2 regions of the Frateuria edaphi genome follow, and region 1 is predicted to be linked to the other one. Evidence: predicted binding sites of a transcription regulator. Region 1 holds the regulator's gene; the other holds the start of a gene.
The links. The regulator FliA, encoded in region 1, starts transcription of late flagellar genes. The targets are predictions, from matches to a motif close to TAAAGTTTNNCNNNCNNNGGCCGATAA.

Region 1 (5,970 bases):
TGCCGATGGGCGAGGCCGAAGTGCACAGCGAGCGCCTGATGGCGATCAACCCCGGTCGCGTGCACGGTCCGCTGCAGGGCATCCAGACCAAGGACCCGGCGTTCGGGCTCGAAGCGGTCTGGATCGAGCAGGGCCAGCGCGAGATGGCGCAGAGCCTGGGCTACACCGTGGTCGACCCGGCCACCGTGGTGGCCACGCACCTGTCGCACATCCTGCAGACCCACGCGCACGAACTGATCAGCCACCAGGACGTGCAGCAGCTGCTGGACCGCCTGGCGCAGACCGCGCCCAAGCTGGTCGAGGACCTCGTGCCCAAGCGCATGGCGCTGGGCGTGGTGGTCAAGGTGCTGCAGAACCTGCTCGCCGAGCGCGTGCCGATCCGCAACATGCGCACCATCGTCGAAACCTTGGCGGAGCACGCGGGCCAGAGTCAGGATCCCGGCATGCTCACCGCCGCCGTGCGCGTCGCGCTGGGCCGCCAGATCGTGCAGGAGATCACGGGGCTGGGCACCGAGGTGCCGGTCATCACGCTGGCGCCGGAGCTCGAGCAGATCCTCATGAACTCGCTCTCCGGCGGTGGCGTGGCTGGCGCGGCGGTCGAACCGGGCCTGGCCGACCGGCTGCAGCAGAGCGTCGCCGACGCCGCGCGCCGCCAGGAAATGAGCGGCGAAGCGGCGGTATTGCTGGTCGCGCCGCAGCTTCGTCCGTGGCTCGCGCGCTTCACCCGCCACGTGGCACAGAACCTGCACGTACTGGCCTACAACGAGGTGCCGGACAACCGCAGGGTGCGGCTGGTCCAGGCGCTGGGACGTTAAAGGCCGGGAGACGGGCATCGTGATTCGCCAGTTGCACATGCAGACAGCGCAAGGCCCTGGGGCCGCCGCGGCGATGGACACGATGGCCGCGACCCGCTTGCGGAGCAGGCAATGAAGATCAAACGTTTCGTGGCGCCGGACATGCGCCAGGCGATGCGCGAAGTACGCGAAGAGCAGGGACCCGATGCGGTGATCCTGTCCACGCGCAAGCTCGACGAAGGCATCGAGATCATCGCCGCCGTCGATTACGACGAGGCGCTGGTGCGCGAAGCCGCGCGCCATGGCGCGGCCCCCGCGCCGGCCGCCGAGCCCCCGGCGCTGCCGCCGCGTGCCGCCGCCATACCGCCGCCGCCGGTGCGCGAGGCGCGCGTCGAAACGCTGGCGCCTGCCAATCGTCCGACGCCGATCGAGACCGCCGCGAAGGCCTCGGTCGCCGCGGAGGAAAGAGAGCCGAAGCCGGTGCGTGCCGAAGTGCGCGCTCCGCACGCCTCGCCCCGCGCCCAGGCCGAGGGTCTGGTCCAGGCGAAGGCGCAACCGTCGCCGTCTCAGCCGGCGCCCGAGGCCCCGGCCGAGCCGGCGGTCCATCCGTTGATCGAGCGTGCCGCGCAGGACACGGTGCGCATGCGCGCAGAGCTTTCCAGCCTGCGCGAGATGCTCGAGATGCAGCTCTCCAGCCTCGCCTGGAACGACATGGAACGCCGCCAGCCGATGCACACCCGCGTGCTGCGCGAGCTGACCCGGCTGGGCATCGACGCCGACGTCGCCCGCGCGCTGGCCGATGAACTGCCGCCGCAGATGACGCCCGAACAGGCGCGCTACCTGCCGCTGGGCATGTTGAGCCGTGGCATCGCCGTCAGCGGCCGCGGCCGCTCGGACGAAGCCGGCGTTACCGCGCTGGTCGGCCCGACCGGCGTGGGCAAGACCACGACGCTGGCGAAACTCGCGGCCCGGGCAGTGGTGCGCCACGGCGCCTCGCAGGTCGCGCTGGTCAGTACCGACCATTACCGCATCGGCGCTGCCGCGCAACTGGAGCACTACGGTCGCCTGCTCGGCGTGCGGGTGTACCCGGCGTACGACGCGCAGAGCCTGCGTCAGGTGCTGGAACTGCTGAAGGGTTGCCACACCGTGCTGGTCGACACCGCGGGCCTGGCCGGCAACGACCCGCGGCTGAAAGAACAGCTCGAGGCGCTGGGCGAGGCCGGCGACCTGCGCGTCTGCCTGGTGCTGGCCGCCAATGCGCAGGCGCAGTCGCTGGAAGAAGCCGTGCGCGCGTACCTGCCGGCCAATCCGCACGCGGCGATCCTGACCAAACTCGACGAGGCGCCCAGCCTCGGCGGTGCACTGTCGGTGCTTATCCGCCACCGGCTGGCGCTGGACTACACCACCGACGGCCAGCGCGTGCCCGAGGACATCGCCGCCGCCGATGCACGCCTCTTGGTGTGCCGCGCCGCGCAGGCGCTCAAGGGCAATGCGCCGGCCGCCGACGAGGCGGTGCTGGCCGAGCGTTTCGGGACGATGGTGGCCCAGGCATGAGCGGAATCCTTGCAATGAATCAGGCGTGGGGCTTGAAAGACATGTTCAACGCGATCACGGGCGAGCGCGATGCCGCGCCGGCCGCACCGCACCGGCCGCACCAGGCGACCAACGCAGGCGCACCGCGCCGCCGCTGCCGCGCGATCGCGGTCGCCGGCGGCAAGGGCGGCGTCGGCAAGACCACCGTGGCGGTCAACCTCGGGATGAGCCTGGCGATGGCCGGGCGCGAGGTGATGCTGCTGGATGCCGACATGGGCCTGGCCAATGTCGACGTACTGCTCGGCCTGGCGCCCTCGCGCCACCTGGGCCACCTGCTGGACGGCACGGCCACGCTGGAGGAGCTGCTGCTTGACGCCCCCCACGGGCTCAAGGTCATCCCCGGCGGCTCCGGCGCGCGGCGCCTGGCGCAGCTGGGCAACGGCGAGCATGCCGCGGTGATCCGCGCGTTCGACGAGCTGCCCCGTCCGCCGGACTACCTGCTGGTCGATACCGCCGCGGGCCTGTCGGACAACGTGGCGATGTTCGCCGCGGCGGCCGACGACGTCGTGCTGGTGGTTTGCGACGAGCCGGCCTCGCTCACCGACGCCTATGCGCTGATCAAGGTCCTCTCCCGCGACTTTGGCGTGCGCCGCTTCCGCTTCGTCGCCAACATGGTGCGCAACCTGGGCGAGGCCCGCGCGCTGCACCAGAAGCTGGCCAAGGTCAGCGACCGCTTCCTGGACGTGGTGCTGGATTTCTTCGGGTTCGTGCCGCAGGACGAGCGGCTCAAGCAGGCCATCCGGCGCCAGAACGCGGTGGTGGACATGTGGCCGGCGGCGCGTTCGTCGCAGGCATTCAAGCAATTGGCAGGTGCGGTCGATAACTGGGAGGAACCCGCGCGCGCGGGCCTGGACCGCATCGCATTCTTCGGTGGCCAGGCCGTGACGGCGTCGGGGTGGTGAGATGAGCGTGGCATCGGAATATCTCCAGCTGCAAAAACAGAGTGCAGATGAGTTGGTGCGCCAGCACGCGCCACTGGTGCGTCGTATTGCCTATCACCTGATGGGCCGTCTTCCCCCCAGCGTGGACGTGGGCGACCTGATCCAGTCCGGCATGATCGGCCTGCTCGAGGCCGCGCGGCACTACGCCACCGACCGCGCCGCCAGCTTCGAGACCTACGCCGGCATCCGCATCCGCGGCGCCATGCTCGACGAGCTGCGCAAGACAGACTGGACCCCCCGCTCGGTGCACCGCAAGGTGCGCGAAGTGGCCGAGGTGGTGCGCCAGATCGAGATCGAGACCGGCGCCGACGCCGAGGATGCCGAAGTCATCAAGCGCCTCGGCGTGAGCGCGGAGGACTACCACCAGATTCTCGCCGACGCCGCCAGCGCGCGCCTGCTCAGCCTCACCGCGCCGGACGACGGCGACGGCGCGCCAGCCTTCGACGTGGTCGACCAGGGCACCCTGGGGCCGGCCGAGAGCATCGAGCAGGACGGCCTGCGCCAGGCGTTGATCGACGGCATCTCCGGCCTGCCCGAGCGCGAGCAGCTGGTGATGTCGCTGTACTACGAGCAGGAATTGAACCTGAAGGAAATCGGCGCCGTGCTCGGCGTGACCGAGTCGCGCGTGTGCCAGATCCACGGCCAGGCGATCGTGCGGCTGCGTGCGCGCATGGGCGACTGGCGCGACGACGTGCAGGGGGAGTCGGAAACCGGCACCCGCAAAGGCAAGGGCCGCCGCGCTTCATCCGATCGTTCCGTTTCCCGCTGACCCCTCCGACTTCCGATCCCGAATCCCGATTTCCTACCAGAGGAACCAATGGACAAGAACATGAAAATCCTCGTGGTGGACGACTTCTCCACCATGCGGCGCATCGTCAGGAACCTGCTGGTGGAGCTGGGTTTCACCAACACGCTGATCCAGGAAGCCGACGACGGCAACAACGCGCTGACCATGCTGAAAAGCCAGCCGTTCGACATGGTCGTGACCGACTGGAACATGCCCAACATGACCGGCATCGACCTGTTGCGCGCGATCCGCGCCGAACCCTCGCTCAAGGGCCTGCCGGTGCTGATGGTTACCGCCGAGAACAACCGCGACCAGATCATCGCCGCGGCCCAGGCGGGCGTGAACGGCTACATCGTCAAGCCGTTCAACGCGGTCACGCTGAAGGAGAAGCTCACCAAGATCTTCGAGCGCCTGGCCGCCGCGGGAGCCAGCGCATGAGCGCCGTGCTTTCCACCTTCGACGAAACCGCGCTGCCGCAAGAGCTGCAGGACCTGCTCAACAGCGAAGATGGCGCGGCCTTCGAGCACGCGCTCGATGCGCTGGTGCGCCAGCGCGAGCAGCACCTGTTCCGGGCGTTGGGCCTGCTCGCGCGCGACCTGCATGGCGCGGTCAGCCGGCTCGGCAACGACCTGGCGCACGAAGGTGTGCCGGGCAAGGTCGCCGACGTGCGCAAGCACCTGAACGACGTGCTGGAGATGAGCGCCCAGGCGGCCCATCGCAGCATCGATTTCGCCGAACGCATGAGCCCCGAGGCCGACGCGCTGGCGCAGAGCGCCGAGCAGGTGCTCGCCTCGGCGGCACCATGCGACCCGGTCGCGGACCTGGCGCGCCAGGCCGGCAACTTCGCAGGCGCATGCCGCGAGGGCCTCAACGACATGGTGATGGCGCAGTCCTGGCAGGATCTGTCCGGCCAGCGCATCAAGAAGGTGGTCAACTTCATCGAGTCGGTGGAGTCCTCGCTGCTGGAGCTGGTCCGCCTGACCGGTGCATTGTCCGGCCGCGAGCCGCCGCCGGTGGTTGAGAAGATCTCCGGCCAGGACGAGGCGGACCGCCTGCTCAGCGAATTCGGTTTCTAAGGGAGTCCCAGGCGAATGGATCCCTCGCTCGACGCCGAACTGCGCGACGATTTCCTGGTCGAGGCCGGGGAGCTGGTCGAGCGCCTGTCGGAACAACTGGTCGAGCTGGAAGCCAGCCCGCGCGACGCCGAGCTGCTGAACGCGGTGTTCCGCGCCTTCCATACGGTCAAGGGTGGCGCGGGCTTCCTCGCCATCGAGCCGATGGTGCAGCTGTGCCATCACGCCGAGGACCTGCTCAACGTCGCCCGCAACGGCGCGCTGGTGCTGGATTCGGCGAGGATGGACGCACTGCTCGAAGCGCTGGACCTGCTCAACGCGATGATGGATGCGCTGCGGGGCGGCACCTCGATGGCCATGCCGCCGCCTGCGCTGCTCAAGCGGCTGACGCCCGGCGCCGCGGCGCCCGCGCCGCCGCCGGTCGCCGCGCCCGTGGCCGCACCGCCGGCGGACGGCAGCATCGACGACAGCGAATTCGAGGCCCTGCTGGACAGCCTGTACGGCACCGCCGCGCCGGGCACCGTCGCACCGGCGCCGGCCGTGCCGTCACCGACCCACATCAGCGACGACGAATTCGAGGCGCTGCTGGACAACCTGCACGGCACGGCGGCGCCCGGCGCCAGCGCCGTACCGGCATCCAGCACGACTATCGCCGACGACGAATTCGAGGCCCTGCTCGACAACCTGCACGGCAAGGGCGCCGCCCCCGGCGCCCAGCCCATAACCGCCGCTCCGGCGCCTGCGCCTGCGCCCGCGCCCGCACGCGCGGCCGCGCCGGCCGA
Region 2 (5,970 bases), 1.6 Mb from region 1:
GCCACGCGTTGGCCTTTGCCATGGTGCTGCACGAACTTGGCACCAACGCGGTCAAGTACGGGGCGCTTTCCAACCAGGAAGGCCGGATCGACATCGACTGGCAGGCCAACGGAACGTTGCGCCTCACATGGACCGAATCCGGCGGCCCACCGGTCGAACCGCCGACGGGACGCGGCTTTGGCTCGCGACTGATCGAGCGCGGCCTGCGGCACGAAATCGGCGGACGCGTGGCGCTGGGTTTCGCACCCGAGGGCGTCATCTGCACCATCGAGGTGCCGCTGGACGGCCTGGAACCGCTGGATCGCTTCTGACCCGCCGGCCGCGCCTGCTGTGCGCGTGGACACAGTTCGGTTATCGTGCGCGGGCAGCCCTTAGGCGCAGGGGAGCATGGTGGTTGACGCAAGCCCGATCACGTTCGGCTACTACACCGCCGCGCTGGTAGCGACCGCCGGCATCGCGCTCGCCTCGGGCACGCAGTTCGCCGTCGTCGGACTTTGGCGCCGGCGCGAGGCGATGTATCTCTCCTACGCGTCGCTGTGCCTGTGCATCGCGACCCTCGCCTTCGCCAATGCCCTGCTGCACACTGCGACCAGCCTGGCCATGGCCACCGGCGCGTTGCGTACCATGATCGGCTCGGCGGCGATTTCCTTCCTGCCTTTCGTGATCTTCATCCGCGCCTACACCGGCGGACCGCCGCAGCCACGGCTGCAAGTGGCGGTGGGCGTGATGGCCAGCCTCTTCGTCTGGCTCAACCTGGCCCAGCCCGGCACTCTTTTCTTCACCCGGCTGGCGCCCGGCACGGGCATCGCCCTGCCCTGGGGCGAACGGCTGTACGACGTGGCCGGCACCGCCTCGCCGTGGGGTCTGCTGTTCCACGCGCTGACCTATGTCGCCTTCCTCTGGGCGCTGGCGCGCGCGGTGAAACAGATGCGCGGAGGCGAGGGCCTGCGCGGCGCGCTGCTGGCGATCTGCCTGCTGGCGCAATTCGCCGCGCTGCTCTGGGGCGACGTCGTGGTGGACGCGCTCGACCATCACTATCCCTACCTGGACGCCTTCTCGTTCCTGCCCTTCGTGTTGCTGATGGGCCTGTCGCTGGCCGCCCAATTGCACCAGCGCACGGTGCAGCTGGAACAGACCACGCGCCGGCTGGAAGCGGAAGCGCACACCCGTCGCGAGGCCGAGTTCAACCTGCGCCACGTTGCCTACCACGACAGCCTCACCGGGCTGCCCAACCGCCTGCGCGCGCTCGACCACCTGGCCGAGCTGCATGCCGACACGCTGGCGCGGGGCCAGCACGGCGCCGTGCTGCTGATCGACCTGGACAACTTCAAGACCATCAACGACGCGCTCGGACATCCGATCGGCGACCGCATGCTGGAGGCCATCGCCGACCGTCTGCTCGCCGCCGCGCCACCGGACGCGATGCTCGCGCGACTGGGCGGCGACGAGTTCGTGCTGGTGCTGGGCCCGTTGGCGGGCGCGCCCGCGGCGGTGCAGGCGCAGGCCGAGCAGGCGGCCGAACGCATGGTCGCGCGCCTGGCCGAGCCGGTGACGGTGGACAGCCGCATCCTGGCGGTCGGGGCCAGCGTGGGCGTGGCCTTGTTCCCCGCCGGCGAAGAGGGCGTGGCCGACCTGTTGCGCCGCGCCGACATCGCGCTCTATCGCGCCAAGGCCGCCGGGCGCAATACGGTGCGCCTGTTCCTGGAGCCGATGCAGCAGGAGGCGGACACCCGGCTGACGCTGGAACGCGGCCTGCGTACCGCGCTCGAACAGGACCGCATGCCCACGCAATTCGCCCTGCACTTCCAGCCGCAGGTCAACCGCCGTGGCGAACTGCTGGGCGCCGAGGCGTTGCTGCGCTGGCAGCATCCGCAACTGGGCGAGCTTTCGCCGTCGGTGTTCATTCCGCTGGCCGAGGAAACCGGGCTGATCCACGCGCTCGGCACCTGGGTGATCGGCCAGGCCTGCGCGCATATCCGCGCCTGGGACCGCGACGGCGTGGCCTTCGGTGGCCGCCTGGCGGTGAACGTGAGCGCCTGGCAGCTCAACCATCCGCATTTCGCCGCGCAGCTGGAGGCACAGGTACGCGCGGCCGGCATCGAGCCATCGCGGCTGACCCTGGAACTGACCGAGAGCGCGCTGCTGCAGGACTTCGACAGCGCGCTGGACACCCTCAACCAATTGTCCGAAACCGGCTTCCGGCTCGCGCTGGACGACTTCGGCACCGGGTATTCCTCGCTGAGTTACCTGCAGCGCCTTCCGCTGGACGTGCTCAAGGTGGACCGGGCCTTCGTCAGCGGACTGAGCCCGAACGCGGCCAACCCGCTGGCCAGCTTCATCATCGACGTGGCGCACCGCCTGGGCATCGCCGCCGTGGCCGAGGGCGTGGAAACCGTGCCGCAGCGCCTCGCCCTGGAACGGATCGGCTGCGATGGCCTGCAGGGTTTCCTGATCTGCCGGCCGGTGGACGAACCCGGCTTCCGCCGCTGGCTCGCCGAGCACCAGCAGGCGCGCACGCTGCCGCAGGCGCAACGCAACGTGCCCGATGCGCCGGAAGCGCGCGACCTGGCTTCGCGCGACAGGAATTCGTCGGGAGAGTAGGCGGTTGCCGGGGGCGCGGGCCACAGGGGCCCGGACATCCGTGGTTACGCCGGCTCCGGATCCACGTCCCCCTGTCCGCCGCGCTCGGCCAGCTTGCTGGCGTACATCGCGCGATCGGCCGCGGCATACAGGCGCGTTTCGTCCTGGCCGTCGTCGGGGTACAGCGCCAGCCCGATGCTCGCGCCGATCGACAGCTGCTGGCCCTGGAACTCGGTGCTCGCATCGAAGGCGCGCGCCAGGCGTTCGGCACGCACCTGCGCGGCGGCACGATCGGCCACCTCGGGCAGGATCGCGGCGAACTCGTCGCCGCCCAGCCGGGCGAGCGTATCGCCCGCGCGGATGCCCTGCTGCAGGCGCTGCGCCACGAAGTGCAGCAGCGCGTCGCCCGCCGCGTGGCCGAGCGTGTCGTTGATGCGCTTGAAGTCGTTGAGGTCGATGACCAGCATCGCGGTGCGCCCGCCGCTCTCGCGCGCACGCCGCAGCGCCTGCTCCAGCCGGTTCGCGAAGACGCGCCGGTTCGGCAGGCCGGTCAGCGCGTCGTGCTGGGATGCATGCTCGGCATGGCCGATCTGCTCCTCCAGCAGCGTGAAGATCATGCCGGTAGCAACCAGGAACTTGGGCAGGTTCCATGCCTCGTTCTCGATGCCCCAGCCGGCCAGCCACGGAGCGAGCGCGGCGGCCACCGGAAATACCGCAGCCCAGGCGACGAAGCTCACCGTGGTGAACACCACACCCACCGACGGTCCGACCGCGCCACGGTAGAAGCAGAACGCCACCGCCAGGTAGTGCCAGAACAGCATCCAGTCGAGCGCCCGGTCGATCGCGCCGTGCCAGGCGAACATGCCCTGCAGCGCATAGATTCCGACCACCACCGGCACGCACCAGGACGGCTTGCGCCGATCGCGCCGGAACACCCAGGCGGTCGAGGCCAGGCCCAATACAGTGCACAGGAGATAAGGGAAGCGCACTTCCGATCCGTAGGCAGCCAGCACGAAGAACGCCACGTCGGGCGTCGCCGCCAGCAACGTGACGCCCAGGTCCCGCCACCACGCCAGGCGGGCGTCGGAACCGGCCCAGACGAAGGCGACGCTGGCCAGCAGCAGCATCGACAGCGAGACGGCCAGCGCGGCGTCCGCCGCGGGTCCCGGCGCGAGATTGCGTTCGACGAACTGGGCCACGATGTGCACCAGGATCATCGCCCAGCCGACCAGCCAGAGGCGCGGGCGCGTCTGCCGTGTCCGCCTGAGCAGTCCGGCGAAAACCAGCACCAGGCCGCCAATGGCGAGGAAGTCGGGGACGACAGACAGGTTCAAGCGTGTTTCTCCGCGCCGTGGGCAGGCGCGTTCGGCAAAAAGACTCCTGATCGCTTATCGGCCATGCGTGCGCAAGCTTGAATCGGCCCGCGGCAGGGCGCAACTGCACGCACGAGCCTGCTCAAGCGCCCGTCGGGCCCGGCCGATACAGGGCGATGAAGAGTCTCCTGCTGTTGTGCCTGTTCCTGTTGCTGCCGCTCCGCGCGGTCGCGGGCGAGCATCTGGAGGATGTCTTGCGCGACCAGCGGCTGCACGGGTTCCGTTCGGTGGCTGCTGCGATGGAGCGCCTGCGCAATGTCGATGACGCGCCGGGGCCGGACGCGCCGCTGGACCGGCGCTGGCGCTACCAGAGCGCGATGCTCGATCTCGCTCTGGGGGGCGATCGGGCTGCGTCGGTGAAGGCGAGCATGGCCGCCCTGGAAACCATGGCGACCGACGAGGGCTGCGTCCGCTGCCGCTTCGACGTGCTGCTGGCCAGAGCCCTGCTTGCCGTACGCGCCTCCACGCCGGCTGCGGGCCGGACCTATCTGGACCAGGCTGCCGCCCTGCTGGCGCGATTGCATGACGATGGCGCACGCGAGGCCCTGTTGACCGCCCAAGCCTGGAACGGCGCGGTGGACGGGCGCTTCAACCAGTCCATCGAACTGGCCCTGGAGGCCTACGCGCTGGCAGCTCACCGCCACGACGAGGCGGCGCAGATCCGCCTGCTTGCCAGCATGATCGGCACGAATGCCGATCTGGGCGATCCCCGTCGTGCCATTCAGGTGGGCGAGGAGGCCTATGCACGCGCGGACGCGGTGAACTACCGGGCGCTCATGGGCACCATCGCCCTGGATCTTGGCCACGCCTATTCGCTGCTGGACGATCGTCCGCACCAGCGGGTCGCACTGGAACGTGCCCTGGCCCTCTCCGAACACGACCCCGACCAGCTCGACACCCGGATCCTCGCGCTCAACAACCTTTCCGACTACTACCTCAGCCAGCCCGGGCAGGACCAGCGCGTGCTCGACTATGCGCACGGCGCGGATGACCTTGCCCGCGCCGCCGGCAGCGAGATCGACCGCGCCGCACCACTGGCCAACATCGGCATCGCGCTCGGCCGGCAAGGCAAGCTCGATGAAAGCGTGGCCACGCTGCGGCAGGCCATCGACATCGCCGAGCGCCACGGCAACACGACCTACGTCATCGGCATCACGCAGGAGCTGGTGCGGATCCTGGAAGGTGCCGGTCGCGACCGTGAAGCGCTGGCGCAATTGCACAAGGCCGACGCGCTGGAGGCCGATCTCACCCGCCAACAGCGTGAAAAGGCAGTGCTGGACCTGCAGGAGAAATATGCGGCCGAGCGCAAGAGCCAGCAGATCGCCCAGCTGTCGGCGCAGAACCAGCTCAAGCAGGCCCAGCTGGCTGCCGAGGGCTGGCGCAATCGCCTGTGGATTGCGCTGGCCGTCATGCTCGCGCTGGGTTCGGTATGGCTGATGCATTCGATACGGCGTGCCCGCCAGGCCAATCGCCGTCTGGCCCGGCAGTCCTCGATCGATCCATTGACCGGCGCGTACAACCGGCGGCATACGCAAGGGCTCCTCGATCGCCTGCAGCAGCCGGTGCGCCGGCGCGCGGACGACAGCGCATGGAATGACGGCACCGGCCTGATGATCCTGGACCTCGATTTCTTCAAGCACATCAACGATGGCTGGGGACACGCCGCCGGCGATGCCGTGCTCGTCGCGGTCGCGCAACGCCTGCGCGGCCTGCTGCGCCAGGGCGACGCGATCGCGCGCTGGGGTGGCGAGGAGTTCGTGCTGGTGCTGCCCGACACGCCCGCCGGCGCGTTGCCGGCGCTCGCCCGTCACGTGCTGCACGCGATCGGCGACGCCCCGGTGATAGTCGCCGGCCAGGCGTTGATCGTCACCGCCTCGATCGGCGCGGTGAGCTTTCCGGCAAGCCCGGGCCAGGGTTGGGAGGCCGCCCTGGGCCTGGCCGATCTGGCGCTGTACCAGGCCAAGGCCAGCGGCCGCAATCGCGCCTTCTGCGTGACTCGCGTCTCGGCCGATGCCGA

Region 2: the regulator FliA is predicted to act here: its motif matches at 3,969-3,995, upstream of LQ772_RS10895 (GGDEF domain-containing protein).

Annotation. Positions count from the first base shown of each region.
Region 1 is NZ_CP088251.1:769,994-775,963, forward strand. It holds gene flhA (flagellar biosynthesis protein FlhA) at 1-815, shown strand, start outside; gene flhF (flagellar biosynthesis GTPase FlhF) at 927-2,348, shown strand; gene LQ772_RS03460 (MinD/ParA family protein) at 2,345-3,289, shown strand; gene LQ772_RS03465 (RNA polymerase sigma factor FliA) at 3,291-4,097, shown strand; gene LQ772_RS03470 (chemotaxis response regulator CheY) at 4,146-4,553, shown strand; gene LQ772_RS03475 (protein phosphatase CheZ) at 4,550-5,191, shown strand; gene LQ772_RS03480 (chemotaxis protein CheA) at 5,207-5,970, shown strand, end outside.
Region 2 is NZ_CP088251.1:2,329,354-2,335,323, forward strand. It holds gene LQ772_RS10885 (PAS domain-containing protein) at 1-311, shown strand, start outside; gene LQ772_RS10890 (putative bifunctional diguanylate cyclase/phosphodiesterase) at 388-2,601, shown strand; gene LQ772_RS10895 (GGDEF domain-containing protein) at 2,646-3,914, opposite strand; gene LQ772_RS10900 (GGDEF domain-containing protein) at 4,070-5,970, shown strand, end outside.